DNA from 2 places in the Variovorax sp. R-27 genome. Region 2 is predicted to be linked to the other one. Evidence: predicted binding sites of a transcription regulator. Region 2 holds the regulator's gene; the other holds the start of a gene.
The links. The regulator FliA, encoded in region 2, starts transcription of late flagellar genes. The targets are predictions, from matches to a motif close to CTAAAGTTTNNNNNNNNNNNGCCGNTA.
Positions count from the first base shown of each region.

Region 1 (15,210 bases), 360 kb from region 2:
TTGCGCTGCTGAGCGCACTCACCGGCCTGATCTATCCGATGGCCGTCACTGGCGCCGCGAAGGCGGTGTTTCCTTCGCAGGCGGCGGGCAGCCTGATCGTGCTCGACGGCACGACCGTGGGCTCCAGGCTCATCGGACAGAACTTCAGCGACCCGAAGCACTTCTGGGGTCGTCCGTCGGCCACCGCGCCGCAGCCCTACAACGCGACCGCCTCGGGCGGCTCCAACCAGGGCCCGCTCAACCCCGCGCTGACCGATGCGGTGAAGGCGCGCGTCGAGGCGCTGCGCGCGGCCGATCCGGGCAACACCGCGCCGGTGCCGGTCGACCTCGTCACGGCCTCGGCCAGCGGGCTCGACCCCGACATCAGCCCCGCCGCCGCGCAATACCAGGCCGCGCGCGTGGCGCGCGTGCGCGGCGTGCCGATCGAGCAGGTCAACGCGCTGATCGCCAGCAACACCCAGGCTCCGCTGTTCGGCTTGCTGGGCGAGTCGCGCGTCAACGTGCTGTCGCTCAACATTGCCCTCGACAAGGTGAAGTAAGGAGCGACGACTCCCGCGTCGCGCGAGCTGCACCATGGTGACTGACCTGTTCCACGTCCTTTGCGCGATGGCGGCGCTGTTCATTCCTCTGGGGTTCGCGTGGTTCATCGTGTCCCGCACTGCGCGCCGGCATGCGCGTGGAGCCAGGCGCAGGGAGTCCAAGGCAAGCAGTCCTGCCTCGCGCAAGGGCCCCACGCAACGCTAGCAGGCCTTGTCCATGCAAGATGTCATTCGCCCGGACCCCGATGCCCTGCTGGCCCAACTGCGAAACGACGAAGCGCGCGCACTGCGCGGCAAGCTGCGCATCTACTTCGGCGCCAGTGCCGGTGTCGGCAAGACCTGGGCCATGCTGAGCGCCGCGCAGCGCGAGCGCGCCACCGGGCGCGACGTGCTGATTGGCGTGGTCGAAACCCACGGCCGCACCGAGACCGCCGCGCTGCTCACGGGGCTCGACACACTGCCGCTGCGCGAGCTGGACTACCGCGGCCGCACCCTCGCCGAATTCGACCTCGACGCCGCGCTCGCCCGCAAGCCCGCTGTGCTGCTGGTCGACGAACTGGCTCACACCAACGCTCCCGGCTCGCGACACGTCAAGCGCTGGCAGGACGTGCAGGAACTGCTGGCCGCTGGCATCGAGGTGTGGTCTGCGCTCAACGTGCAGCACCTCGAAAGCCTCAACGGCACGGTCGGCGCGATCACCGGCGTGCGTGTGCACGAGACCGTGCCCGACACCGTGCTCGACGAGGCCGACGAGGTGGTGCTGGTCGACGTCACGCCCGACGAACTCACGGCGCGGCTCGCGGCCGGCAAGGTCTATCTGCCGCAGCAGGCCGAGCGCGCTGCGCAGAACTTCTTTCGCAAGGGCAACCTGATCGCATTGCGCGAGATCGCACTGCGCCGCACCGCCGAGCATGTGGAAGACGACGTGCGCGGCTGGCGCGTGGAGCAGTCGGGCGCTGGCGGCAACGGGCAGGGCCGCGAGCTGCAGGCCTGGAACACCTCGGGCGCGATCCTCGCCTGCGTCGGCCCGCATGAAGGCGCGGCGCAGACGGTGCGCACGGCGGCGCGTCTCGCGGGTCAGCTCAATGTGCGCTGGCATGCGGTGTATGTCGAAACGCCCAGGTTGCAGCGGCTTGCCGCGGAGGAGCGCGATCGCATCCTTGCAGTGCTGAAGCTGGCCGAGGAACTGGGCGCGGTGACTGCGGTGTTGACTGGCGTCGACGTCGCGGTGGAACTTGCCGGGCAAGCCCAGCGGCTCAACTGCGCAACGCTGGTCGTGGGGCGCGCCGAACCGGCCGAAGGCTGGTTGCGATGGTGGCCTTCGGCCGTGCTGACGCGTGAACTCGCCCGCCACGCTCCAGGCCTCGACATCGTCGAGGTCGCGCGAGCCGAAAGCTCCCGGCGCATTGCGCATGGGCGCCCCGGTCGGCTTGCCGACGACAACGTGGAAGACACGGACCGGCCACGGGCGCGATGGCCCGGCTACGCCTTTACCGCGGCGATCAGCGTGGGCATCACGCTGGTTGCCATGCCGCTGTCGAATGTGCTGGAGCTGACCAACATCGTGATGCTGTTCCTGCTCGGCGTGGTCGGTTCGGCGCTGCGCTTCGGGCGCGGACCGGCGGCATTCGCCGCGCTGCTCAACGTTGCGGCCTTCGACTATTTCTTCGTGCCGCCGCGGCTGTCCTTCAGCGTCAGCGACGTGCAGTACGTCCTGACCTTCGTCGTCATGCTCGGCGTTGGCCTGCTGGTGGGGCAGCTCACGGCCGGGCTGCGCTTCGCGGCCGGCGTGTCCGCCAGCCGCGAGCGACGGGCGCAATCGCTGTTCGAACTGACGCGCGAGCTGTCGGCTGCGCTCGAGAGCACGCAGGTCGTCGAGCTCGGAGCAGCGGCGGTCGAAGGCCATTTCGGCGGCCGTGCGCTGGTGCTGGTGACGGACGCGAACGACCGTCTCGTGATGCCGTCGCAGGCACCCAAGGGATTCGACGCCTCCGTCGCCGATTGGTCGTTTCGCCAGGGCCAGCCGGCCGGACTCGCAACCGCCACGCTGGCGGCGCAGCCCTGGCACTACGTGCCGTTGCAGGCGCCGATGCGCATCCGCGGCGTGCTCGCGCTGTCGCCGGCGCAGCCTCGATGGCTGCTGATTCCCGAGCAGGCGCAGCAACTCGAGACGCTGGCGCGGCAGATCGCCATCGCGCTGGAGCGCGTGCATTACGTCGAGGTGGCCCAGCAGGCGGTGGTCGAAATGGAATCGGAGCGCCTGCGCAACGCCTTGCTCGGAGCAATTTCGCATGACGTACGCACTCCGCTCACAGCGTTGATCGCACTGGCCGAGTCGCTGCAGAACCTGCCGTCCGACGAGCACGTGGAGGCCGCTCGCGCAATCGTCTCGCAGGCACACCAGCTCCACGCGCTGGTCAGCAATCTGCTGGACATGGCGCGCCTCGAAAGCGGCATTGCCGGCGGCGCGGTGAACCTGCGGCGCGACTGGCAGTCGGTGGAAGAAGTCCTCGGGTCGGCGATCCGGGCGGCCGAACCGGCGCTGGGCGGCGTGCATGTGCAGACGGTGCTGCCGGTCGACTTGCCGCTCGTCGAGTTCGACGCCGTGCTCATCGAGCGCGTGCTCGTCAACCTGCTGGAAAACGCCGCGAAATACGGCGCGCCGCCGATCGTGGCGAGCGGCTCCGTCACCGACGCCGCCCTGGTGCTCACGGTGCGCGACCACGGGCCCGGCCTGCCCGACGTCGTGAAGGGCCATGAGCAGACGCTGTTCGACAAGTTCACGCGCGGGCAGGCGGAATCGGCCACGCCCGGCGTCGGCCTGGGTCTTGCCATCTGCAAGGCCGTGGTCAATGCACACGGCGGAGACGTGACTGCCTCGAACGCGCAGGACGGTGGCGCCGAGTTCGTCGTGACATTGCCGCGGCGGGCCCCGCCGGTATCCATGGAAGCCCAGCTCTGAAGAACATGTCCTCACACACAGCCGTTGTCATTGAAGACGAGCCGCAGATCCGGCGGTTCGTGCGTGGTGCGCTCGAAACCGAAGGCTGGCAGGTGCACGAGGCCGGCACGCTGCGCGAAGGCCTGACGGCCGCAGGAACCCGCAGGCCCGACCTGCTCGTTCTGGACCTTGGACTGCCGGACGGCGACGGCGTATCGCTCATCCTCGACGTTCGCCGCTGGTCCGCCGTGCCGATCATCGTGCTGTCGGCACGCACCAGCGAGGCCGACAAGATCACCGCGCTGGATGCCGGCGCCGACGACTATCTGACCAAGCCCTTCGGCGCCGGCGAGTTGCTGGCGCGCGTGCGGGCCACGCTGCGCCGGCCGCGCCCGATCAGCGGTGCGGAGGAGGCCGAAGCCGTCTTTCGCTTCGGCGAGGTGGAGGTCGACCACGTTGCCCGGGTGGTGCGGCGCGCCGGTGTCGAAGTGCACCTCACGCCAACGGAATATCGCCTCCTGTCGGTGTTGATTGCCAACGTGGGGCGCGTGCTGACGCAACGCCAGTTGCTGATCACTGTATGGGGTCCGGCGCAGACGGAGCAGAACCACTATCTGCGCATCTACATGGGGCATCTGCGCCAGAAACTGGAAGTCGACCCTGCGCAGCCGCGCCATCTGCTGACTGAGACGGCGGTGGGTTACAGGCTGTCCGTCTGACCAGGTCCGGCAGCGCCGAAGCATGAAGCCGCGATGAAATCTTTATGCGCGCGGCGCTACTTTTTACAAGGCTTTTATGAGGCGGCTTCTAGGCTATGCGCTTCCGTTTTTTTAACTATTGCCTCATGAAAAAAATCCCCAGCAGGGCCGCTTCCACCATCGCAGCCAAGCACGCGCTCGTGTTGATCTCTGCATTCGCCGCTTCGGGCGCAGCCCTGGCGCAAACAGCAACGACGGATGCCGCAGCAGCACCGGCAGCCGCTCCCGCCCCGAATCTCACGGGCAACGTGTCTATCACCACGAACTACAAGTTCCGTGGGCAGGACCAGGACATGATCGGCAAGAACGACTACGCCAAGACCAAGGGCTTCAAGCCCGCCATTCAAGGCGGCCTGGACTACGCCTTCGGCGACAGCGGCTTCTACGTGGGCAACTGGAACTCCAGCGTCAACTGGCTCAAGGGCAACAGCATCGAGATGGACGTGTACGGCGGCTACAAGTTCAAGGCCGGCCCGCTGGACATGGACGTCGGTGCGCTCACCTACATCTACCCGGGCAACTCCGCGGGCAACACCACCGAGCTGTACGTTGCGGGCACCTACGCCAACGAAACCCTCGGTTCGTTCACCGCCAAGTACTCGCACACCGTGTCGAAGGACTACTTCGGCTACGCGGGCAACAAGGCCGGCTCGGGCCTGAAGGGCACCAACACCGGCTACCTGAACCTGTCGTACAGCAAGGAAATCGTGCCCAAGGTCACGCTGAAGGCGGCGGTGGGCTACACGAACATGTCCAGCGACATCCGCAGCCTGGGCTACAAGAGCTACGTCGACTACAACGTCGGCGCGAGCTATGACTTCGGCAACGGCCTGTCGCTGACCGGCTCGGTGCAGGGCGCCAACAAGAAGAGCTCGTACCTGGCAGTGGCCAACCCCGGCGTCGACCTCGGCTTCGGCACCTTCGGCCAGACGACCTACTCGCCGAACAAGGCGCGCTTCATCCTCACGCTGACGAAGACGCTCTGATCCCCAAGGCGACAGGCGGGCCGCGGCCCGCCTTCGTGCACACCATGCCTCCAGGAGAAACGCTCTGGTCCCGCGCTGCTGCGTGGGTTCGGGCGGCTCGCGCCTTGCCTGACATGAGCCTGCATTGGTCCTGCTGCGGCACGCCCATGCTCGATCCCGCGCAGGAGAGCCTGGAAAGCCAGGACGGCGCCGAAGTTCTCCTGGCTTCCTGCGGTCATTGCGGAGCGCGCTGGTTGAGCGTTGTTCCGCAAGAGGGCTGCCCGGGTTGCTGGGAAATCTCTTGCTCGTCCACGGCCGGTTCCAGATCGGGCCAGCGCTGAAGCCAGCATATTTACGCGGCATTTCCACCGCAGGGTGCATTGTTTACACCGTTTTCACACGCGCCTGCCGATACTGACACTGTGTTCTTTTCCATTGCAGGAGTTTCATGGCTTACGCCGCTTATCGGGAATACGCAGGCACTGTGCGTGCCAAGAGCGAGACGGTTTTCAAGGTGCTCGACGTCACGGTGCCGTCGGTCGACGCGTGCCGCGTGCGGCGCGGCATCGCCGCATGCAAGGGTGCCGGCGTGCTGCGCTGCGAGCCCCTGATGCGTGTGAATGCAACGTGCGCAAATGGCGCTCCGCGCGCCCGCCTCATGATTCGTCTGCCCCTGGAGAGCTATGCCTCCGTGGTGCACTGTCTGCTCGAATGCGCGCCCGATGGCGAGATCGGCCACCTCACAAGCTGGCGCGAGCATCTCCAGCGTTGTGGTCTGGCCAATGGCGGCTGACCTGGAGAGCGCGGTCGCCGATGCGACGGCCGATTCCGGCAAGACCTTCGTCCACGATTGCCTGAGTCGGCCAGCGCCCTTGCGGCTCCCGCCGGAGATCCTGCTCGGCCAGGACATCGACGTGCTCGAACGCATTCTGGAACCGGGCATCGACCTGGCGCTGTGGCGGCGCGAACCGCAGGCTCCGATTGCTGCATGGCTGGATGCCTTGCCTCCGGCCAGGCATCCCACGGCGCAACTGCAATTGCGCGCGGCCGATGTAGCGGCTGCGTTGCAGGCAGCGTGCAAGACCTCGCGCACGCCGCGTGGACCCGGGCGAGACGCTCTGCTGGCAGACATCGACATGCTCGCCACACGCTTCGCGCTGATCACTGGCAGCCCCCGGATGACCCTTACGCTGCAGGTTCGCGGCTGTGACATCGATGAAAACTGGCACCTTGACCATGCCGGGCTGCATCTGCTGTGCAGCTACAGCGGCCTGGGCACGGAGTGGGTGGCATCTCCGCACGCAGACACGGCACTGCGGATGCCGAAGTGCTTTACGGGACCTTTCGAGCGCATGCCGCTCCAGGCCGTCGCGCTCCTTCAGGGACGTGGCGTGGATGCGCAAGGCGGTGATCGAGGGCTGGTGCACCGTTCGCCGCAACTGCGCTACCTCGGATCGCATCGCTACGTGTTGCGTCTGGACGAACTGCGGTAGATGCGCTCCAACCGGGCGCATCTTCATGAAATTCGAGGAGACGATTTCGATGACACACGACATCGCGCAGATTGCCGTCTGGCTGCAACCGCAGGACATCCTGTTCGACGCCGATGTCCGGGATCGAACGCACGCGCTCGATCTCGTTGCGGCGACGATCTGCGGTGCTCGCGGCCTCGACCCGGCACCAGTCTTTCGCGCGTTGTGTCGACGTGAACAGGCTGGATCGACCGCCCTCGGCGACGGATTCGCGATTCCGCACGCACGCATCGACGGCATCGAACGGCCCGTCACCCTGTTCATTCGCACCAGGCGGCCGATTGCCTTCGATGCCCCGGACGGCAAGCCGGTCTCCCAAATGCTGGCCATCACGGTGCCGGAGGATGGCGCCAAGGACGATCATCTGCAGTTGCTCGCGCTGATGGCCCGCCTGTTCTCCGAACATCGTTTCCGGGCGCAGCTCGATGGCGCGCCGAACGCGGCGGCGGTCGAGGACGCGTTTCGGGCGGGGACTGCGCGCGTGGCTTCTGCTTCCTCGTAGCGAGGGGTTCTCTATCTCGCTAGCTGCCGCCGTGACTCAGTACGCCCCGCGCGATTCAGGCGGCACGGGAGTAGAAACCGGCGCACCGAGGAAGTCGGCCGCCAACTTGCGCGAGGCGCCCGCGTACAGCAGCACGTCGACGCCGACGGCGACGAAGGTGCAGCCGAGTTCGAGGTAGCGGCGCGCCAGCTTCGGATCTGAAGTCAGCGTGCCGGCGGCTTTGCCTGAGGCCACGATAGTCCGCATCGCACCTTCGATGGCCGCCTGCACTTCGGGGTGGCCGGGCCTGCCGCGATGGCCCATCGAGGCCGCGAGGTCGGCTGGGCCGATGAACACGCCGTGCACGCCATCGACCTCGCAGATCGACGCGAGGTTGCCCAGCGCCTGCACCGTCTCGGCCTGCACCAGCAGGCAGACTTCGTCGTCGGCTGCGTCGAGGTAGTCGGTGCGCGCGCTCCACTGCGACGCGCGTCCGACTGCGCTACCCACGCCGCGAATGCCGAGCGGTGGATAGCGCGTGGCCGACACCAGCGCACGCGCCTGCCCGGCGGTGTCGACCATCGGCACCAGCAGGTTCTTCGCGCCGATGTCGAGCAACTGCTTGATGAGCGCGGTGTCGCCCTGCACGGCGCGCACCACCGGCTGAGCCCGATGCGGCGCCACCGCCTGCAGCGCGGCCAGCGTCGAGCGCAAGTCGTTGGGGGCGTGTTCGCCGTCGATCAGCAGCCAGTCGAAGCCGGCGGTTGCGCTGACCTCGGCCATGTACGGATCGGCCATCGAGAGCCAGAGGCCGACCTGCGGCTGGTTTGCGGCCAGGGCCGCCTTGAAGGGGTTGTGAGCGGGCATGTGGGATCTGTCGAAGAGTGGTGATGAATGGGCGCCGGCCGTCAGTCCAGCTGCCCCTGGCACACGTACTTGGTGTGCAGGTAGTCGTCCAGCCCGTGGACCGAGCCCTCGCGGCCGTAGCCCGAGTCCTTCACGCCGCCGAAGGGCGCAGCCTCGGCTGCCAGCGCGCCTTCGTTGATGCCGACGATGCCGGTCTCCAGCGCATCGGCCACGCGCCAGATGCGGCGCACGTCGCGTGAATAGAAATACGCGGCCAGGCCGAAGGGCGTGTCGTTCGCCTGCGCGATCACCTCGGCCTCGTTCGAGAAGCGCGTCAGTGGCGCGACCGGGCCGAAGGTCTCTTCGCAGGCGCAGGCCATGGTGGCGTCTGTATCGGCGAGCACGGTCGGTGCGAAGTAGTTCGAGCCGAGCTCGGGCAGTCGTGTACCGCCGGTGAGCACGCGCGCGCCACGCGCCACCGCGTCCTGCACATGGCGCTCGATCTTCTCGACCGCGCGCGCATTGATCATCGGCCCGATCTGAGAGGCCGCGTCGGCGGCAGGTCCGACGCGCAATGCCGCCACGCGTGCAACCAGCAGTTCGGAAAAACGTTCGTGCACTGCCTCATGCACGAAGACGCGGTTCGGACACACGCAGGTCTGGCCGCCGTTGCGGAACTTGGCGGCCATCAGGCCTTCCACCGCGGCCTCGATGTCTGCATCTTCGAACACGATGAACGGAGCATTGCCGCCGAGTTCGAGCGACAGCTTCTTGAGCGTGTCGGCCGAACGGCGCGCGAGGTGCTTGCCGACGGGCGTGGAGCCGGTGAAAGTGATCTTGCGCACGCGCGCATCGTCGAGCCAGGCATCGACCACTTCGGGCGTGCGCTCGCGCGATGCGGTCACGATGTTCAGCACGCCCGGCGGTACGCCGGCTTCCGCGGCAAGGGCCACCAGCGCGAGCGAAGTCAGCGGCGTGTCCTCGGCCGGCTTGCACACCACGGTGCAGCCCGCGGCAAGCGCCGGCGCGATCTTGCGCGCGATCATCGCGGCCGGAAAATTCCACGGCGTGATCGCAGCGACCACGCCGACCGGTTCGCGTAGCGCGAACATGCGCCGGCCCGGCACGGGCGCCGGAATGACGTCGCCGTTGGCGCGTGTGGCTTCCTCGGCAAACCACTCGATGTAGCTGGCCGCATAGGCAACCTCGCCGCGGCCTTCGGCCAGCGGCTTGCCTTGCTCACGCGAGATGAGCCGGCCCAGGTCTTCCTGGTGCGCGAGCACAAGGTCGTTCCAGCGCTTGAGGATCTGCGCGCGCTGCTTGGCGGGTGTTTTGCGCCAGGCGGGAAAGGCGGCATGCGCGGCATCGACGGCTGCGTGCGCGTCGATTGCGCTGGAGTCGGGTACCTGCGCGATGAGGGCGCCGGTGGCCGGGTCGGTCACGTCGAGCGTGCCGCCGGAAGCGGAGCGCAACCATTCGCCGGCGATGAAGTTGGCCGTGCGTTGCAGGTCGGGGCGCGAAAGGGTCAGGGGCATGGAGAGAAGGAGAAAGGGGGAAAGAAGGCAGTCAGCTCACGATGCCCAGGTGCCAGGGCACGAACTCGTGGTCGCCCAGTCCGAGTGTCTCGCTCTTGGTCGGCTCGCCCGAAGCGTGGCGCAGGATCTGCTCGAAGATCTGCTGGCCCAGTTCGGGCACGGAGAGTTCGCCGTCGATCACCACGCCGCAGTTGATGTCCATGTCTTCCTCCAGGCGGCGAAACATCGGAGTGTTGCTCGCGAGCTTGATCGTCGGCGCGGGCTTGCTGCCGAACATCGAGCCGCGTCCGGTGGTGAAGCAGATCAGCTGCGCGCCGCTGGCGATCTGCCCCGTTGCGGCCACCGGGTCGTAGCCCGGCGAATCCATGAAGACGAAGCCGGGTTCCTCGATCGGCTCGGCGTATTCGTACACCGCGCGAAGCGGCGTGGTGCCGCCCTTCATCGCAGAGCCCAGCGATTTCTCGAAGATGTTGGCCAGTCCGCCGGCCTGGTTGCCGTGGCCCACCACGCCGTTGAACTGCGCGTTCTGGCCGGCCGCGTAGCGCTCCCACCAGGCCAGCCGGTCGAGCAGCTTCTGCCCGACCTCGGGTGTTACGGCGCGGCGCGTGAGCATGAATTCCACGCCGTGAATCTCGGGCGTTTCCGACAGGATGGCTGTGCCGCCGTGGCGCACCAGCACGTCCATCGCCGCGCCGAGCGCGGGGTTGGCGGTGATGGCCGAGAAGCCGTCGGAGCCGCCGCATTCGAGCCCTATCTTCAGATGGTGCGCGCCGACGCGCGTGCGCCGTGCGGCATTGGCCTCGGGCAGCATTTCTTCGATTGCGCGGATACCGGCCTCGATGGTCTGGCGCGTGCCGCCCACTTCCTGCATCACCAGCGTGCGCATCAGGCGGCCCGTTTCGAGCCCTTGCGAATCGACCAGCGCATCGACCTGGTTGCGTTCGCAGCCCAGGCCGACGATCAGCACGCCGGCCAGGTTCGGGTGGCGCGCATAGCCCGCCAGCGTGCGGCGCAACACGTCGAAATGCTCGCTCGGCGACGACATGCCGCAGCCGCTGGTCTGCGCGAAGGAGGCCACGCCATCCACGTTGGGAAAGGCGGCCATGCGCTCGGGCGTGAAGTGCGCGGCGATGCGCTTGATGACCGTGGCCGAGCAGTTCACCGACGACAGGATGCCGATGAAGTTGCGCGTGCCGACGCCGCCGCCGGGCCGCTCGAAGCCCATGAAGGTCGCGCGTTCGGCAACTGGCACGAAATCCACCGGGCGCACGTCTTGGCAGAAGGCCGGGTCGCGGTAGCTGTCGACCAGCGTGAGGTTGTGGCTGTGCACGTAGTCGCCAGCCTGCAGGTCGCGCGAGGCTACGCCGATCACCGTGTCGTACTTCTTCACTTCCTCGCCGGCCGCGATGGCGCGCGACGCGATCTTGTGGCCGGCGGGAATCTGCGCCCTGGCGCGCACGCCGAACTCGGCGATCGTTTCGCCCAGGGCAATGGCGCTCTTGGCGACCAGCACGTTGTCGTTCGAGTGCAGGCGAAGCAGGGGACTGTCGTTCATGGCGTGGCGTGGGGTTGCTTCGAGCAGGGTCGGATGCCGGTGGGCGAGGGCTTCATCAGCCCTTTTCCATCAGCTCCTTGAGGTTGAGCTTGCGGATCAGGTCGGTCTCTTGCCGGTACACGGTCTGCACGTACTTCTGGTATTCGGGGCCGTCCTGGTACATGACCGGCGCATCGATGCTTTCCGCCACCTTGCGGAACTCTTCGCTGTTGACGGCCGTGCGGAACGCATCGCGCAGCCGCTTCTCGACTGCGGCAGGCAGGCCCTTGGGCGCACCGATGCCGTTGGGCGCTTCCACTACCACGTCGAAGCCGAGCTCCTTGAGCGTGGGCGTGTCCTTGAAGCGCGGCGTGCGCGCCTCGCCCCAGGTGGCGAGCAGGCGCAGCTTGCCGCTTTCGACGTGCGGCGCCCACGAACTGCTGTCGGCCAGCATGTCGACCTGTTCGCCCAGCACGTCCTGCAGCGCGGCCGAGCCGCCCTTGTAGGCGATGGCGTTGAACTTCACGCCGGCGGCCTGCGCGAACTGCTCCATGCCCACGTGCGTTGCGCCGCCGATACCGGCGTGTGCGTAGGTGACGGTGCCGGGATGGGCCTTGGCCTGCGCCACGGCGTCGCGCAGCGACTTGAACGGCGAGCGTGCCGGCACCGCGATGCCGAAGGTCTGGCCCGAAGTGCGCGCGAGGTAGGTGAGGTCTTTCAGTGGATCGAGCTGCACCGTGCCGATCTGGGAGAAGCGCGTGACCGAAATCGGTATCTGGCCGATCGTGTAGCCGTCGGGCCGCGCCGAGGCCAGCGCCTTGGTGCCGATCATTCCCGAGGCACCTGCGCGGTTCTCCAGCGCAATGGGCTGCCCGAGTTCGCGTGCGGCGATCTGGCAGATGATGCGCATCGACCGGTCGGCCGTGCCGCCCGCGGGCCACGGGCAGATGAATGTTAGGGGGCGTTCGGGGTAGTCGGCGGCCAGCGCGCGAGCGGGGGCGGTGGCGAGAGCTGCGGCGCCGAGGCCGCCCAGCACGAGCTGGCGCCGCGCCATGTTGCGAGGGGTTTTCATCGTTGTCTCCAGAAATCGTTGTTCGGCAAGCAAGGCGGATTCTTCCGGAGACAATCATTGCCATCCAATGAAATAGCGGACTCTCTTCATGAGCTCCAGGTTATGAAGAAGAAAGCCCGCTCAAAGCGCCATGAGCCAGATCGATCGCGTTCTTCGTTCCAACCTCAAGCTGCGTCATCTGCAACTGCTGGTGGCGCTGGATGAGTTTCGCCACCTGGGGCGGGTCTCGGAGTTTCTTTCGATCACGCAGCCGGCCGTTTCGAAGATGCTGGCAGAGATCGAGCGCATGTTCGATCTGAAACTGTTCACGCGCTCCACGCGCGGCACCGAGCCCACGCCCTTCGGCGTCACGGTGGTGCGCTTTGCGCGCTCGGTGCTGGCCGACTACCAGCGCACGCGCGACGAGATCGACGCCGTGGCCAGCGGCGGCGCCGGCCGCACCAGCGTGGGCGCGATGGTGGTGGCGACGCCGAGCCTGCTCGTCAAGGCCATCCAGCAGCTCAAGAAGCAGTCGGCACTGACCACCGTGATGGTGGAAGAGGGCGATCTCACGCGGCTGCTGCCCCGCCTGCGCGTGGGCGAACTCGACCTGATCGTCGGCCGGCTGGAGCCCGGCTATGCCTCGCCGGACCTGGAGACCGAAGCCCTCTACACGGAGCCGATGTGCATCGTGGTGAGCCCCGGCCACCCGTTGGCGGAGGCTTCCAGGCCAAGCTGGAAGATGCTCGCCGAGCTGCCCTGGGTGGTGCCCCCGCCGTGGGCTTCATCGCGCTCGAAGCTGGCCCAGATGTTCTACAAGCACCGCCTCGTGCCGCCGGCGGACATCGTCGAGACCGCTTCGTTTCTCGTCACGCTGTCCGTCATGCATGAGAGGCCGGCCGTCGGGTTCCTCGCGCGAAGCGTCGCACGGCACTTCGCGAAGCAGGGGCAGCTGTGCATCCTGAAGATCAACGTGCCGATCGAGCTTCCGCCGGTGGGCATCATCACGCTGCGGGGGCGTTCGCAGACGCCCGCCAGTCAGCTACTTATGGAATGCCTGCGAAAGGTCGCGCCGCCGCGTTAGCGCAGCACCAGCACCGGAATGTGCGAGTGCGTCAGCACGTGCAGCGTCTCGCTGCCCATCAGCAGGCGCGCCAGGCTGCGCCGTCCGTGCGAGGCCATCACGATCAGGTCGCACTGCTGGTTCTTCGCGGTCGTGATGATGGCCTCGGCCACCTGGTTCGACTTCATGACGATGGCCTGCGGATTGCGAACGCCCTTGGCGACCGCTGTGGCCACGACCTTGTCGACCAGTTGCTGCGCGGCGCGGTCCGTATGCTCCTGGGAGGCCTGGATGTCCCGCTGGCTCAGCATCATCGAGCCTTCGAAGTAGCCGACCGGCTCGATGTGCGCGACGGTGACGCTCACCAGTTCCGCGTTGGTCAACAGGGCCAGGTCGATGGCGGCGTTGACCGCTTGCTCCGACAGCGCGGAGCCGTCGGTTGCGACAAGAACACGCTTGTACATGGCAGGCTCCTTGGCCCCCGGCACCGCGGGTGCCCTCATGTTCAGTCTAGTTCGCGATCGCGGTCATGCAAGGCCCTTCAGTTTTCGCCTCGGTTGCCGATAACCCTCCTGAGGACACAACAGAGGACCCAGATGCTGAATGCCATCAGTGCGACCGGCAGCGCCAGAAGCGGAGGCGACGTCAACGCCGAAATCGCGAAGATCCAGCGCCAGATCACGACGACTCAGAAGCAGATCGCGGAAACGCAGGGCCAGCTGCTCGGCACGCCCGAGGGCGATGCACGCGATGCGATCCGGCTGCAGCTCGAAGCGCTGGCGGCCCGGCTTGCCATGCTGCAGCAGCAGATGAACGCGCTGCGCACGGCCAGCGTTCAAAAGAGCGCGATGGCTTCAATGGAAGAGAGCAGCAGCAGCACATCGCAGCGCGCCAACGCTGGTAGCACTTCGATCGGCAGCATGCTGGACGTGAAGGCCTGACTCAGCCTCCGCGTTCCGGCCACCGGTGCCGCGTGCCCCCCGAGCGCCGGTCCGCCTTCTCCATGACAACGCCCTGCACGAGCAACTGCTCTCCGCGTTGCTCCAGGTGCTGCAGGCAGCGAAGAAAGACATCGAGATCCGCAGGCTCGATGCCTTCGAGCAATTCGGTGTTCAGCCCCGCGATCCGGGGAAACAGCCTGCCGAACAACTGCTGGCCCGAAGCGCTCAGCCGCACGTGCACTTCGCGGCGGTCCTGAGCGTCCTGCCGCCGCACCACCAGCTTCTTCTCGACCAGGCTGCGCAGTCCGCGCGAGGTGCGCACGCGGTCCAGGTGCAGGTGCGTGGCCAGCGTCGACGCAGTCATCTCGCCCTCCTGCGCGAGCGTGGCGATCATTCCCCACTCGCGGCGCGTGATGCCGAAGCCTCCTTCGACCAGGCGGGTCGCCATGCCGTTGCCCGAGCGCATGGCTCGTGCCAGGCGGTACAGCAGCAGGTCGTTCAGGGAACGGGGCGCGCGCAACGCTGCTGCATCGGGAAAAGCTTGTTGCATACGTATGAAAAATGGGATGAGGAGTGTGGTTCGCCCGCCTCGGAGCACTGGTAGTTGATTAGATCAACTGTTTGCCCATACGTATAAACCGGTAACAAATTTGAACGAACGGAAACAGTCTTGGCGCGCGATTTTCGCCGTGAAAACTCGCGCGCCCCCGTTCACGACAACCGCTCGCAGGAGATCCGATGCCCGCATTCCTTTCCAGGCGCAAGCTCATCATGGCGTGGGGCATTGCCCTGGCCGCTTGCGCTCCCATGGTCCACGCCCAGGCGCTGGACGGCGGGCCGCTCACCCTCGTGGTCGGCTATGCGCCGGGCGGCAGCACCGACCGCATCGCGCGCCTGATCGCCGAGCGGCTGACGCCCAAGCTCGGCGTTCAGGTGAGCGTGGAAAACCGCCCGGGCGAGGGCGGCCGGCTCGCGGCCAAGGAAGTAAAGCGCGCCCCCGCCGGGCAGAACGTGCTGATGCTCG
Region 1 is NZ_CP183984.1:5,648,804-5,664,013, reverse strand. Features, by position in the region: gene kdpC (potassium-transporting ATPase subunit KdpC) at 1-539, shown strand, start outside; gene ACN9MV_RS26575 (DUF4118 domain-containing protein) at 757-3,501, shown strand; gene kdpE (two-component system response regulator KdpE) at 3,507-4,199, shown strand; gene ACN9MV_RS26565 (TorF family putative porin) at 4,325-5,224, shown strand; gene ACN9MV_RS26560 (hypothetical protein) at 5,652-5,996, shown strand; gene ACN9MV_RS26555 (DUF1826 domain-containing protein) at 5,986-6,696, shown strand; gene ACN9MV_RS26550 (PTS sugar transporter subunit IIA) at 6,722-7,237, shown strand; gene hpaI (4-hydroxy-2-oxoheptanedioate aldolase) at 7,274-8,083, opposite strand; gene ACN9MV_RS26540 (NAD-dependent succinate-semialdehyde dehydrogenase) at 8,125-9,597, opposite strand; gene ACN9MV_RS26535 (UxaA family hydrolase) at 9,629-11,152, opposite strand; gene ACN9MV_RS26530 (tripartite tricarboxylate transporter substrate binding protein) at 11,208-12,203, opposite strand; gene ACN9MV_RS26525 (LysR substrate-binding domain-containing protein) at 12,334-13,266, shown strand; gene ACN9MV_RS26520 (universal stress protein) at 13,263-13,709, opposite strand; gene ACN9MV_RS26515 (FlxA-like family protein) at 13,842-14,186, shown strand; gene ACN9MV_RS26510 (MarR family winged helix-turn-helix transcriptional regulator) at 14,188-14,736, opposite strand; gene ACN9MV_RS26505 (tripartite tricarboxylate transporter substrate-binding protein) at 14,925-15,210, shown strand, end outside.
Region 1: the regulator FliA is predicted to act here: its motif matches at 13,785-13,811, upstream of ACN9MV_RS26515 (FlxA-like family protein).

Region 2 (15,210 bases):
ACCATCGGCTCCTTGATGCGCACGGTGCCGAAGCCGCCGTTGTGAAAGTAATGCAGGTCGGAGCCGCAGATGCCGCCCATGCCGACCTTCACCAGCACCTGGCCGGGGCCGATCTCGCCGGCGTCCTGTTCGTCCAGACGCAGGTCGTCGGGGGCGTGGATCACGAGGCACATACAACGCAAACGCATGATTCTTTCCTTCGGCCAGTCAGGGCACGGGGGTAATGAGAGGCTGGCCCGCGAAGTGGGCCTCGAGGTTGCGGCGCACCAGTTCGCCCATGGCGCGGCGCGTCTGTTCGGTGCCGCTGCCATGGTGCGGATGCAGCACCACGTTGTCGAGCGCGGCAAAGCGCGGGTCGATGCGCGGCTCATTGAGGAACACGTCGAGCGCCGCGCCGGCAATGCCGCGCGCCTCCAGCGCCTGCAGCAGCGCGCCTTCGTCGACGGTGGTGCCGCGCGACACGTTCACGAGCCAGCCCCTGGGCCCCAGCGCCTGCAGCACCTCGGCATCGACGATGCCGCGCGTGGCCTCTCCGCCGGGCAGGATGACGATGAGCACGTCGCACCAGTCGGCCATCGCGCTCAGGCTGGCGAAGTGGCGGTGCGGGCTGTCGGCCTTCGGCGTGCGGCTGAAGTAACCCAGCTCCACGTCGAAGCCTGAGAGCCGCCGCGCGATGGTGCTGCCGATGCGGCCGAAGCCCGCGATGCCGATGCGCTGGCCGAAGACGCGGGTGGTCAGCGGCATGCCGCCACCGGCCCACGCGCCGCTGCGCACGAACTGGTCGCCCGCCGGAATGCGCCGCTGCACCGCCAGCGTGAGCCCCACGGCGAGGTCGGCCACGTCGCCGTTGAGCACGTCGGGTGTGTTGGTCACGCGGATGCCGCGCGCGCGGCAGGCGGCAAGGTCGATGCCGTCGGTGCCCACGCCGTAGCAGGCGATCAGCTCCAGCGCAGGCAGCGCGGCGATCAGTTCGGCGTTGGCACCCAGCTCGCCGCGCGTTGCGACCGCGCGAATGTTCGGCGCGTGCTCGGCAATGAAGGCCTGCCGGTCCGGCGCTTCCCAGAGGCGATGCAGCGTGTAGGCCGCCCGCATCGGCGCCATGTCCCATTCCGGGTAGGTGCCTGGCATCAGCACGTGCGGGGATGTAGCGGTAGCGGTCAAGCGGGTGTCTCCTCGGATAGCGGTTGCGACTCAATAAGATACCGGTAACTTTAATTGATGAAAGAAAATAATGCCAGCGGAGGTTTTACCAGTTGACGATCTCAAAAGATACCGGTAACTTATGCCGTCAGCCATGTACTCGGAGCCTCCTTTGAAACTCTTTGATCTTTCCGGGCGCACCGCCCTCGTCACCGGCTCCAGCAAGGGCATCGGCTTTGCGCTGGCGGCTGCGCTCGGCAACGCCGGCGCGCGCGTGGTGCTCAATGCACGCGATGCCGCATCGCTCACCACCGCCCGCGACGCCCTGCGCGCCAAGGGCATCGCGGCCGAGGCCATGGCCTTCGACGTGACCGACGCCGCAGCGGTGGAAGCCGGCGTGGCCGCCATCGAAGCCGACATCGGCGCCATCGACATCCTTGTGAACAACGCCGGCATGCAGCACCGCGGCGCGTTCGCCGAATTCCCTATCGACGCGTGGCACAAGATCACCACCACCAACATCGACAGCGTGTTCCTGGTCGGCCGCTTCGTCGCGCAACGCATGATCGAGCGCAAGCGCGGCAAGATCATCAACGTGTGCTCGGTGCAAAGCGAGCTGGGCCGCCCGGGCATCGCACCCTACGCCGCCACCAAGGGCGCGGTGAAGATGCTCACCAAGGGCATGGCGATCGACCTGGGCAAGTACGGCATCCAGGTCAACGGCCTCGGGCCGGGCTACTTCAAGACCGAACTCACGCAGGCGCTGGTGGCCGACGAAGCCTTCACGGCGTGGCTCTCGGGCCGCACGCCCGCCGGCCGCTGGGGCGACGTGGAAGAGTTGGGCGGCGCGGCCATCTTCCTGGCTTCGGATGCGTCGAGCTTCGTCAACGGCCACATCCTGTATGTGGATGGCGGCATCACCTCGAGCCTGTAGCACCGTGCAGCATCCAGAGCAGCCGCAGCGCCTGAGCGTGGTGGTGATGGGCGTGTCGGGCACCGGCAAGAGCAGCGTGGCCGCCGGGCTGGCGCAGACGCTGGGCGTGCCGTGGGTCGATGCCGATGACCTGCACGTGCCCGAGGCCGTGGCGCGCATGCGCGCCGGCCTCCCGCTCTCCGACGAAGACCGCTGGCCCTGGCTCGACCGCGTGGGCGCCAGCCTCGCCGACCGCACGGCCGCACCGCGTGGCGTGGTGGTGGCCTGCTCCGCCCTGCGGCACGCCTACCGCGACCGGCTGCGCGCCGCGTCGCCCGAGCTGCAGTTCGTGTTTCTCGACGGGTCGCCCGCGCTGGTGCGGCAGCGAATGGAACAACGCACCGGGCACTACATGCCGCCGGCGCTGCTCGACAGCCAACTGAAGACGCTGGAGAGGCCCGACGCGAGCGAACCCGACGTGCTGCACGCCGACATCGCCGTGCCCGTGCAGCAGATCGTGGCCGACATCGGCGCACGGCTCGTTCAACGCTCGAAGGATGCTTCCATGAAAGTCTCTGCATGACAGCAGCATCCAGCCAGCGCGTGGCCGTGATCGGCGTGGGCATCATGGGCTCGGCCATCGCGCGCCGGCTGCTCGAATGCGGCCACCGGGTGAACGTGTTCGACCTCGATGCGGCCAAGGTGGCCGCGCTGGCAGCACAAGGCGCACAAGCGGCCGACACCGCGCAAGCGGCAGCGGCGGCCAGCGACTTCGTCATCACCAGCCTCAACTCTGCGGCGGTGGTGGAACGCGCGATCTTCGGCGAGGCCGGCATCGCCGCCGCCGCACCTGCCGATGCGAAGCGGCTGCTGATCGACATGTCGTCCATCGACCCACCTTCCACGCGCCGGCTCGCACAGTCGCTGCGCGAGCGCACGGGCATGGGCTTCGTCGATGCGCCGCTTTCCGGCGGCGCGCCCAAGGCCCTGCTCGGGCAACTCACGGTGATGGCAGGCGGCAGCGCCGACGACGTGCAGCGCGCACGCGCCGTGATGGACAGCCTGTGCGCCAACTACACCCACATGGGCGACAGCGGCGCGGGCCAGACCACCAAGCTCGTCAACCAGCTGCTCTGCGCCATCGGCTTTCAGGCCGTGGCCGAGGCGGTGCGGCTGGCCGAAGCCGGTGGCGTCGATGCATCGAAGCTGCCCGCCGCACTGGCCGGCGGCCGCGCCGACAGCCAGATCCTGCGCGAGTTCGGCCCCAAGATGGCCGCGCGCGACTACACGCCTACCGGCCGCATCGACAACATGCTCAAGGACCTCGAAGCGGTGCAGGCCTTCTCGCAAGACCAGCGCCTGCCGATGCCGCTGGCGGGCGCCGTCTCGGAGCTGCACCGAGCCTTCGTCGCGGCCGGGCTCGGCGCCGAAGACACGGCGGCCATGATGCGGCAGTTCGACGGCTACGGGCGCGGCTGAAGCGCCTCCCGCCACACACAGCTTTCACCCAGGAAAGAAGAGACACCATGTTCATCCGCTGCGCGTTTTTCAGGGGCCGGGTCAAGGCCGGCATGGAAGAAGCCTTCGACCGCCACGTGCACGAAAAACTCGTGCCGCTGTGGACCCGCTTCCCCGGTGCGCTCGAAGTGCGCGTGCTGCGCCAGATCGAAAGCGATGTGAGCGACCCCGAACTGGCGATGGTGCTGTCGATCCGCTATGCGAGTCGCGAGGACATCGCCCGCGCACTCGACTCACCCGTTCGCCATGAAAGCCGCGAGGTCTCGAAGAAGCTGTTCGAGATGTTCGACGGCACGGTCTTCCACACGGTGTTCAGCGCCGAGGAGTTCGCGCTGCCGGCCGCCTGAGCGGCGTCTTTCTAGCCGTCTTCTTCGACGCCGCCTTGCCATCGAGGTCCGCCAGCTCCCACACGCCACCGGCCGCCGACACCAGCGCATGCGCGCTGTTGATCAACCCGATGTGCGAAAACGCCTGCGGAAAATTGCCGAGCTGCCGCTGCGCCACCGGGTCGTACTCCTCCGCGAACAGGCCCAGGTCGTTGCCCAGCGCCAGCAGGCGCTTGAACAGGGCTCGCGCCTTGCGCAGCTTGCCCATGGCCACGTACACGTTCGACAGCCAGAAGCTGCACGCGAGAAACGCGCCCTCCCCGCCTTCGAGGCCGTCCACGCCTTTCTCTGTGCGATAGCGGTACACCAGCCCGTTGAAGATCAGCTCCTTCTCGATGCGCGCGATGGTGCCCTGCACGCGCGCATCATGGATCGGCAGAAAGCCGATCAGCGGCATCCACAGCAGCGCCGCATCCACCGTGTCTGCGCCGTAGTACTGCACGAATGAATTGCTCGCGGCGTCGTAGCCGCGGGCGCAGACCTCGGCGTGGATCTCGTCACGCACCTCGCGCCAGCGCTCGACAGGGCCTTCGAGCCCATACTCCGTCGCGCTCGCGATCACCCGGTCGAAGGCCAGCCAGCACATGATCTTGGAATGCACGAAGTGGCGCGGCTCGCCGCGCACTTCCCACAGGCTGCAGTCGGGCTCCTTCCACAGCACCATCAGGTGCTTCGCGATGGCGCGCTCCAGCGGCCACACCTTGTCCATGTCCGCCAGCCCGGCCTTGCGCGCCGCATGAAAGGCCGCGATGACGGAACCGTACACATCCAGTTGGCGCTGCCCGTGCGCGCCGTTGCCGATGCGCACCGGGCGGCTGTCTTCGTAGCCCGGCAGCCAGCCGAGCTCGAGCTCGGTGAGCGAGCGTTCGCCGTGCAGGCCGTACATCACCTGCAGCTCTTCGGGCGAGCCGCCCACCGCTCGCATCAGCCACCAGCGCCAGGCGCTGGCTTCCTCGACATAGCCCGAACCGATCAGCGCGTAGAGCGTGAGCGCCGCGTCGCGCAGCCAGCAGAAGCGGTAGTCCCAATTGCGTTCGCCGCCCGGCAGTTCGGGCAGCGAGGTGCTCGGCGCGGCGACGATGCCGCCGGTGGGCTCGTAGGTGAGCGCCTTGAGCGTGAGCAGCGAGCGCATCACCGGCTCGCGAAACTCGCCGTGGTAGCCGCAGCGGCCGGTCCACGCGCTCCATTCGGCGACGGTGCGCGCCAGCAGCGCGCTGGCGTCGCGCGTCACCGGCGGCTTCAGGTGCGAGGGAAACCAGTCGAGGCTGAACGCGATGGCCTGCCCCGCGGACACGGTGAAGTCGGCAAAGCTCGCGAAGTTCTCGTTGGTCAGCGGCACACCAGAACTGATGCGCACCGAGTCCGGCCCGGCCGTGGCAAACACCGCGCCGTCGCGCCGCTCCATCCACGGGCACCACCCGCCGTAGTTGAAGCGGATGCGGAACTCGGTATGCATGGCGACCGTGCCGCGCACGCCCTGCACGATGCGCACGACCTCGTGCGTGCCGTCGAGCGCGGGTCGGGGCATGAAGTCGGTGACGATGGCCGTCCCCTTGGCCGTGCGGATCGTGGTCTCGAGCACCACGGTACCGGGCAGGTAGCGCCGCGTGACACGCGCCTTGCGGTCTTTGGCGCGCATCGTCCAATGGCCGTTGCGCTCGTCGCCGAGCAGGCTGGCGAACATCGCGGCCGAATCGAAGCGCGGCAGGCACAGCCACTCGATATCGCCGCCGCGATGCACCAGGGCCGCGCTGTGGGTCGAGCCGATGAGCGCGTAGTCGCCAATGGGGCGGTTCGGGCGGTCGGCGTGCAGCCGTGAGGAGGGTTGCTTGGGAGTCTTTGGCAAGAGGCCGAGCTTTGCCGTGCGCGCGGGCGTGGCACGCCAGCGGCGGGCGCGGATTGCTGACGGACAACGCCTAATGGCGCATGACAAATAAGGCACCCATCTACTTGTTCCTGGGGATGGCCTTCGCACCGTCGCGCTCCTACCATCAGCCGCGCACGAAATGACAAGAGGCTCGTGAAGATGAAACGGCACAGGTCGCCGCTTGGGCCCCATGGTGCAGCGCTCTACTTTGCCCCTCCCATTCCAACGCAAATAGACATCACACGTGAACGGACACAACCAACTCTTCCGAGCCGATCCCGTTGCGTACGCGCAGCTTCGCGCGATCAACGGCGTTTCGTGGTTCATGCAGAACGCGCAGGCGCAGCAGAATCCAGCTTTCGCCATGCAGGTCCTGGTACTCAACACGGCCAAGATGGGCTCGTTCGATCTGCAGGGCACCGCGCAAGCCCTCCAGGTCACCTTGAGGCCGGTGGGAAATGTCCTCCATCAGGATCAGCCGATCTCGGCGTATTGGTGTCCTTTCATCCAGGGCAACGTGATGCCCGGATTCGTCGACGTACCTCGACACAACCCGCAGCACAGGTTCGTCTTCACCGCCGCCATGAATGGCTGCGCCCTGATGGTGACGAACTCGCCGCTCGGTGCGCATCTGATCAGGGTGTATCACCACCAGCACCCCGGGCAAGCCAACATCAATCAGATGATCCAGACGCAAGGGCAGGAAGTGATCTCGTACATCGGCTTCGACGACTACGGCCACGCCAACCAGCATATTCCGCTGCCGAACGCCTTCAACTTCCTGTACTACAGGAACGGCGCCTGGAAGTACGTTCTGCAACCGCAACTGTTCGATCCACTCACGAACAATGTGACGCTCAACGGCCTCATCCCCTCGCAGGTGCTCGATGCGACTTTCTGATTCAGGCGGCGGCCCTGGCCCCGGAGTCCGCTACAGCACATCCTTCAGCTTGGCCCGCAGCCTGCTGATCGCCTGGCTGTGCAGCTGGCACACCCGCGACTGGCTCACCTCCAGGATCGCGCCGATCTCGCGCAGGTTCAGCTCTTCCTCGTAGTAGAGGTTCAGCAGCAGCTGGTCGCGCTCCGGCAGCGCACCGATGGCGTCTACCAGCTGATGCCGGAAGCCGCTCTCCAGCAGCTGCTCCAGCGGATCGTCACTGCCGCGCCGGTCCTTGCGCGCGTCCTGGGAATGGCTGTCGAGGAACGGGCTGTCCGGGTCGTCCTTGGAGAAGTCTTCGACATACACCAGCTGGCAGCCCTGGATCTCCTGCAGCAGCGACTGATACGCCTCCAGGTCCATCTTCAGCTCCTTGGCGATCTCCCCTTCGGTGGGAGAGCGCCCGAGCTTGTGGCCCAGCGCCTGGATCGCCTTCTCGACGCCGCGCGCCGACTGGCGCAGGCCGCGCGAGCCCCAGTCGCTGGCGCGCAGTTCGTCGAGCATGGCGCCGCGGATGCGCTGGCTGACGAAGGTCTCGAATTGCGCGCCGCGGTTGTCCTGGTAGCGGCTGGAGGCGTCCAGCAGGCCCAGCATGCCGGCCTGGATCAGGTCGTCCAGCTCCACGCTGGCCGGCAGCTTGGCCATCATCTGCAACGCGATGCGGCGCACCAGCGGCTGGTGCTGCGCCAGCAGATGTGATTTTTCGATGGTTCCCTGTGCGGTGTACACGGCCGTCCTTCTTGGGTTGTCCGGGTCGGCGGGCTCAGGCCACGGCCTGCAGCGGCTCGGCCGCGCGCCAGGGCCAGCGGTCGACCTCGCCGGCAATGCGCCGGAAGTCGACAGCGGCATGGCTCGCGGGAAAGGCCTCGACGATGGTCTTCTTCAGGCGCCACGCGTCGGCAACGAGCGGGTCGAAGCGCACCCAGCCCGCGGGCTGAAGCAGCAGCGCGAGATAGCGGCTGGCGGCATGCGCGAGGTTGCTCATGATCTGGCGCGCGGCCACGACGTCGGCCGCGCCGTTGACCAGGAAGCGCATCTGCTTGATGCCGTGCGCGTGGTGCAGCCGCTTGATGCCTGCATAGGCCGCGGTGATCGACGCGGGGTGCGGCTGCAGCACCAGCAGCAGGTCGTCCGCGCCCTGCGCGAGCGCCGACAGCCGGCCTTCGGCGTCGAAAGCCGCATCGACGATGACGACGCCGTCGTGCCAGAACTTGCGCGGGTCGATTTCGCCATCCGCACCATTCACCGCGCCGTGCGGCGCGGGTAGCACGTGCACGCCGCAGGCTGCCTTGACCTCTGCACCATCCAGCGTCAGGCGCTGGCTCGCTACATCGGCCAGGTTCCCCAGCGGATCGATGTCCCACACCTCGCAGGCGGAGCCCACAGTCGGGCAGTGCTCGTCCAACAGCAGCACGTTGCGCCCCTGCAGGGTCAGTGCCACACCGAGATTCATCGCGGCCGTGGTGCTCCCCGCGCCCTGCCCCAGGCCTGCGACGGCCACCACGCGCGCATGCGTCGGTGCGAGCATGCGCCGCAGTCCGTCGGCCTGATCCGCAACCAGCTTGTTCATTCCTGATTCCTCAACCCAACTTCTCCAGCGCACGCGGCGCCTGCGTGGGAGCGGTCGACTCGGTGCCCAGCGCCTCCAGCAGCAGAAAGAGCTTGCCCACGCCCGCATACAGAGCACCGCCGCTCATGGCCCGCCCGTTGCGCGCCGGGCGCCCCGTGAGCTGGCCCAGCAGCGCGCGCGTGCGGTCGGCCCATTCGCCTTCGGCGTGCAACAGGCGCCACACGGTGGTGGTCATCTGGCCGGCGATCAGCAGCCGCTTCATGATGTCGGGGTCGCCCAGCTCGCCGATACCGCCGACCATCTGCACACCGTCGCGCAGCAGGCGGAAGCAGGGCTCGGCGTCGCTGGCCCAGCCCTGCCATTGCGCGAGCTGCTGCGTGGAAACGTCCGCGCCGATATTGGTCAATGCATGGCCCTGCGCCAGCACGTTGCCGGTGCGCGCATCGACCACCCGCGTGGCGACGCAGCGCAGCGCGGGCATCGCATCGCGCCCGATGCCCGCCGCCATGGCGGCTGCGTTGAAGCGCAGCACCACGTCAGCATGCGCCTCGCTGTGCAACGCCGCCTTGCCGCGAAAGCGCACGGGCCGCCCCTCGCCGAATTCGAAGTCCATGCGCGCGATCGTGTCGGGTGCGCCGGTGCGCACGTCGATCACCGCGGTGGAGCCCGGCGCGCGCGCCAGCCAGCGCTGGCCCGCCGCCTGCCACTGCACCATGGCCTCGATGCCGGGCAGCCTCGTCAACAGATGCACCAGCGGCTTGTGGCCGAAGTCCTGCTGGCGCAGCCACGGCACCTGGCGTGCGCCGGGCTTGCGCGCAGCGTCTTTCATGCCGCGCGTGGCGGCGGTCGAGAGCCACTGGTTCGGCGCTGCCAGCGGCAGGCCCGTGCGGTCCGACAGCAGCAGGCTGCCGTGGCATTCATAAGCATCGCCGCCTTCGTTCGAGCGCAGCCCGACCTGCCCGCACAGCGCGAGCACATGGGTCTCGCAGCCGGCGGCCACTTCGCTGCGCGCATGCACCATCAGGTCGTGCAGCACGGCCTTCTGGCCGGAGCCTTCGTCGCCGGCCTGGCGCCAGAGTGCGCGCGAACGCTCGAAGCCGATTTGTGCGCCCGCCAGCGCGCTCGCGGTGGTGGCGAGTTCTTGCGCGTCGTGTGCCATGGCGCGAATCAGGTTCTGGTACTTCAGCCGCAGGCGGTCGGTCTCGCCCTGCGCCTGCACCACCTGCGCCGAGGGGCCCGCGCCCGCCGGCTCCTCGTGCAGATCGCTTTCCGCGGGCACGAACAGCGGGCTGTGCTGGCGCGGCTGGAACACGCTGTCCACCAGCTGCGCGCGGTCGGCCTGCATCAGGTTCTCGGGCACCTTCTGGCCGCTGGAGATGTAGTGCACCGGCAGGCGGTGGCGGATCACGGTGTCGATCAGTGCGCCCGGATGCGTGGCCTCGTCGACCTTGGTGAAGATGCAGCCGGTGAGCTCGTTGCCGTGGCGGTAGGCATGCACCACCTCGTTGAGCGTGTCGCCGTGGCTGGTGGCGTTGAGCAGCAGCAGCCGCTTCACGGGCCGCTGGCTCTGGCCGAGCATCGCGATCTGCTCGGACACGGCGCGGTCGCGCTGGCTCATGCCGACGGTGTCGATCAGCACCATGTGCTTGTCGCGCAGGTCCTGCAGCACCAGGTGCAGGTCGGCCGCATCCTTCACGGCGTACACCGGCACATTGAGGATCTGGCCGTAGATGCGCAGTTGCTCGTAGGCGCCGATACGGTAGCTGTCGGTGGTCACCAGCGCGAGCTTGTCGGCACCGAAGCGCATCACGCAGCGCGCGGCCAGCTTGGCGGTGGTGGTGGTCTTGCCGACGCCGGTCGGGCCCATCAGGGCGTAGACGCCGCCCTGCGCGAACAGCGCGTCTTCGTCTTCATGCACAGGCACGGCGCGGATCAGCTCCGAGCGCACGTAGGCCATGCCTTCGGCGTATGTCTGGCCGGTGGGCATCTTCTCCAGCATGGCCTTCGACAGGCCCGCGCTGAAGCCGGCGCCAAGCAGCGTGCGCAGCAGGCGGCCGCGCACCGGGTCGCGGCGCTGCTTGTCGTTCCACACGACGCTGGCGAGCTGCTCTTCGATCATGCCGCGCATGGAATGCAGTTCGGTGAGCACGGTGTCAGCGGGTGCGGGAGCGGGCACAGGGGCCGCCACAGGCACGGGGACCGATGCCACGGGCGCCGCGATCACCACGGGCTTCGCAGGCACAGACGCGGTGTCTTTCAACACCCCCTGCACTTCGCCCTCGACCATTGCGACGATCTCGACGCCCTCGGCCATTGCGCGATGCGTCAGCACGATGGCGTCGGCGCCCAGCGCCTCCCTCACCATCCTCAGGGCTTCGCGGCTGGTGGCCGCGACGAATTTGCGCGCGGTGGTGCGCACGTCGGTCTGCTTGGAATTCAACCTCGTCCTCCGATGGCGGTGGTGATCTTGATGGTGCGGGAGTCAGGAATCTCCGCATGCGAAAGCACTTTCAGCTGCGGCAGGCTGCGCCGCAGGAATCTGGACAGCAGCACGCGCAGCGCGTGCTGCACCACGAGCACCGGCGCCAGGCCCATCTGCTCCTGGCGCAGGATCGCGGCCTGCGCCTGCCTGAGCAGGTTGTCGGCAATGCCCGGCTCGATGCCGCTGCTGTTGGTCAAGGCCTGCTGCAGCACGCCGTCGAGCGAGCCGTCGAGGCCGATCACCTGCATCTCGGTGTCGCCCGGGAACAGCTGCTGCGTGATGGCGCGGCCCAGCGCCAGGCGCGTGAGCGTGGTGAGTTCGGTCGGGTCCTTGATGGTCGGCGCGTGCTCGGCCATCACGTCGAGGATGGTGCGCATGTCGCGGATGGGCACCTCCTCGTCGAGCAGGTTCTGCAGCACCTTGTGCAGCGTGCTGAGCGACAGCACCTTCGGCACCAGGTCTTCCGTGAGCTTGGGCGCGGTCTTGGCGATCTGGTCGAGCAGCTGCTGCACTTCCTGGCGGCCCAGCAGTTCGGCGGCATGCGTCTGGATCAGGTGGTTCAGGTGCGTGGCCATCACCGTGCAGGCATCGACCACCGTGTAGCCCTGCACCTGCGCCTGTTGCCGCAGGCTGGCGTCGATCCACACCGCCGCCAGGCCGAAGGCCGGGTCGCGCGTGGGCGTGCCGGGCAGCGTGCCCGTCACCTGCCCGGGGTTGATGGCCATCCACTGGTTGGGGAAGGCTTCGCCGCGCCCGATCTCCACGTCCTTCAGGCTGATGACGTAGGTGTTGGGCTTGATCTCCAGGTTGTCGCGAATGTGCACCACCGGCACCAGGAAGCCGACCTCCTGCGCAATCTTCTTGCGGATGCTCTTGATGCGGCCCAGCAGCTCGCCCTGCTGCGACTGGTCCACCAGCGGAATGAGCCGGTAGCCGACCTGCATGCCCAGCGGGTCGACCATTGCAACGTCGTCCCACGTCGCTTCTTCCATCTCGGCCGAAGGCGCGGGGTTCGCGGCCTGCGCGGCGGCGGCTGCCTTCTGCGCGGCTTCCTGCGGCTTGCGCATCACAAGCCGTCGACCCAGCCACACCAGGCCGCCCGCGATCAGCAGGAAGGCCAGGTTCGGCATGCCCGGGATCATGCCCAGCAGGCCGACGATGCCGGCCGTGAGAAACAGCACCTGCGGGTTGGAAAAGAGCTGGCCCGTGAGCTGGCTGCCCACGTCTTCGTCGGTGGTCACGCGCGACACGATCACGCCGGCGGCGGTGGAGATGACGAGCGCCGGAATCTGCGCCACCAGGCCGTCGCCGATGGCCAGCAGCGTGTAGGTCTTGCCGGCAGTGGAAAAGTCGAGCCCGTGCTGCAGCATGCCGACCACCAGCCCGCCGATGATGTTGATCACCATGATGAGCAGGCCCGCGATCGCGTCGCCGCGCACGAACTTGCTGGCGCCGTCCATCGAGCCGTAGAAGTCGGCCTCCTGCGCAACCTCGGTGCGGCGCTTGCGGGCCACGTCTTCGCCGATCAGGCCGGCGTTGAGGTCGGCGTCGATGGCCATCTGCTTGCCCGGCATCGCGTCGAGCATGAAGCGCGCGCCCACCTCGGCGATGCGCCCCGCGCCCTTGGTGATCACCATGAAGTTGATGAGCACGAGGATGATGAAGACCATCACGCCCACCGCGAAGTTGCCACCCACGAGGAAGTGCCCGAAGGCCTCGATCACCTTGCCCGCCGCGTCGGGCCCGGTGTGGCCGTGCATCAGCACCACGCGCGTGGACGCCACGTTCAGCGACAGGCGCAGCAGCGTCGAGAACAGCAGCACGGCGGGGAAGGCCGCGAAGTCCAGCGCCTTCATCGTGTACATGCTCACCAGCAGCACCATCACCGACATGGCGATGTTGAAGGTGAACAGCAGGTCGAGCAGGAAGGGCGGCAGCGGCAGCACCATCATGCTCAGGATGAGGATGATGAGAATCGGCCCGGCCAGTCCCTTGAACTGCGAGCCGGAGAACAGACGCGTCGGCAGACGCATCAGGTTTGTCATCGCGTTCATGCGGCTTCCACTGTGTATTGAAGGTCTGCCGGCACCGGCAGATCGGTCGGCGTGCGCGGGGCGTCGCCGCCCTCGGTCTTCCAGCGCCTGAGCTGGTACACCCAGGCCAGTACCTCGGCCACCGCGGTGTACAGGCCCGCCGGAATCTCATCGCCCAGCTTCGTGTGCTTGTAGAGAGCGCGCGCGAGCGGCGGCGCTTCGAGAATCGCGACCTTGTGCTCCAGCGCCATCTCGCGGATGCGCGCGGCCACAAGCTCGGTGCCCTTGGCCACCACGCGCGGTGCGCGCATGCCGCTGTCGGTGTACTTCAGCGCCACCGCAAAGTGCGTGGGGTTGGTCAGCACGATGTCTGCCTTGGGCACCTCGGCCATCATCCGGCGGCGCGCCATCTGCTGTTGCTGGCGGCGGATCGCGGCCTTGATGTGCGGATCGCCTTCGCTTTCCTTGTGCTCCTGGCGCAGGTCTTCGCGCGACATGCGCAGCTTGCGGTAGTAGCTCCAGAGCTGGAAGGGCACGTCGATCAGCGCCACGAGAAACAGCGTGGCCGCGATCAGCGCGCAATGCTTGGCCACCAGCACCATTGCGTGCGGCAGCGCGTAGTGCGCGGGCTGCGCCATCAGGTCCATCAGCGCGCCGATGTCGCGCGACACCACCCACCACGCCACGCCGCCGATCAGCGCCGACTTGGCAAGCGCCTTGAAAAGCTCGGCCAGCGACTGCGCGGAAAACATGCGGCCGATGCCGGCCAGCGGATTGAGCTTGCTGAAGTTCGGTCCCACCGATTTGGTGGAGAACAGCCAGCCGCCGAGCATCAGCGGCGCGACCACGGCAGCGACGATCATCATCGCGAACAGCGGGCCGATGGCCGTGAGCGTGTGCATCGCCATCAACCCGGTCTGGGCCAGCATGTGCGAGGGATCGAAAGCGCTGGCGCGGTCGAACTGCAGGCCGCGGTGCAGCGCACCGCTCATGCTCGTGCCCAGCGACTCCCCTGCGAACCACAGCCCCGCGCATGCGGTGCCCAGCATGACGAAGGTGGTGAGCTCGCGCGAACGGGCTACGTTGCCTTCCTCGCGCGCCTTCTCCAGGCGTCGCTCGGAGGCGGGTTCCGTTTTTTCGAGATCGCTTTCCTCAGCCATTCATGCTCCGAACCAGCAGTGGCGAAGTACGCCTTGCTCATGACCAAATTATTGAATTCGGTCGTCCGGAACAATCTGCCGATAAGGGCCCTTATCGCCCTGCTATTCGGACAATAGGCAGGGCCTGGAAGCCCGGCCCGGGCTCAGAAGCCGAGGCTCTCCAGCAGGTCGTCGACCTGTGCCTGGTCGGTCACCGCATCGGGGTTGCCGGGCTTGACCTGCGGGCCGTTCTGCAGGCTGTGCGCGGCCTCCTGGCGCTTCTCGGGCGCGGAGTTGTCGATCAGCACTTGCAGCAGCTGCGTCTCCACGTCGTTGACCACTTCCATCATCTTCTTGATGACCTGGCCGGTCAGATCCTGGAAGTCTTGCGCCATCAGGATTTCCATGAGCTGCGAGTTGATCGCGCCGGCACGCTCCGGCACCTCGTTGAGGTAGCTGCGCGTGTCGAGCACGAGTTCGCGCGCATGGTCGAGCTCGATGGGGTTTTCGAACCACAGGTCCCAGCGCTTGCTGAGGCCCTTGGCATCGCTGGCCAGAGCTTCCTGCAGCGGCTGTGCCACGTCGATGGCGTTCAGCGCGCGGTGCGCGGCACGCTCGGTGGTGGCAGCCACGTAGCTCAGGCGGTCGCGTGCATCCGGAATGGCTTGCGCGGCCTTGGCCACCTGCTTGTCGAGGCCCAGCTCGCGCAGGCCTTCGCGCAGCTGGCGCGTGAGCTGACCGATGCGGCCCAGCAGTTCTTCGGCGGTGTTGGTGGGGTCCGCGGCCCCGGCAGCGTTCTGGCTCATGTCAGGCCGCTTCCTTCGCAAGCTTCTCGAAGATCTTGGTGATCTTCTCTTCGAGCGTGGCGGCGGTGAATGGCTTCACCACGTAGCCGTTGGCGCCAGCTTGCGCGGCCGCCACGATGTTTTCTTTCTTCGCCTCTGCGGTGACCATCAGCACCGGCAGCTTCTTCAGCTCGGGGTCGGCGCGAATGGTCTGCAGCATGGTCAGGCCGTCCATGTTCGGCATGTTCCAGTCGGACACAACGAATCCGAAGTTGCCGCCGCGCAGCTTCTCGATACCGGCCGCGCCGTCTTCCGCCTCGTCGACGTTGAGGAACTCCAGTTCCTTCAGCAGGTTGCGCACGATGCGGCGCATGGTCGGGAAGTCGTCCACAACCAGGATTTTGATGCTCTTGTCGATCACGATATTTCCAACTCCAACA
Region 2 is NZ_CP183984.1:5,286,024-5,301,233, forward strand. Features, by position in the region: gene ACN9MV_RS24690 (L-idonate 5-dehydrogenase) at 1-188, opposite strand, end outside; gene ACN9MV_RS24695 (2-hydroxyacid dehydrogenase) at 208-1,161, opposite strand; gene ACN9MV_RS24700 (SDR family oxidoreductase) at 1,295-2,074, shown strand; gene ACN9MV_RS24705 (gluconokinase) at 2,079-2,636, shown strand; gene ACN9MV_RS24710 (NAD(P)-dependent oxidoreductase) at 2,633-3,532, shown strand; gene ACN9MV_RS24715 (hypothetical protein) at 3,580-3,918, shown strand; gene ACN9MV_RS24720 (glycoside hydrolase family 15 protein) at 3,884-5,803, opposite strand; gene ACN9MV_RS24725 (hypothetical protein) at 6,069-6,725, shown strand; gene ACN9MV_RS24730 (RNA polymerase sigma factor FliA) at 6,756-7,490, opposite strand; gene ACN9MV_RS24735 (MinD/ParA family ATP-binding protein) at 7,525-8,331, opposite strand; gene flhF (flagellar biosynthesis protein FlhF) at 8,342-10,696, opposite strand; gene flhA (flagellar biosynthesis protein FlhA) at 10,768-12,867, opposite strand; gene flhB (flagellar biosynthesis protein FlhB) at 12,864-14,006, opposite strand; gene cheZ (protein phosphatase CheZ) at 14,150-14,791, opposite strand; gene cheY (chemotaxis response regulator CheY) at 14,793-15,188, opposite strand.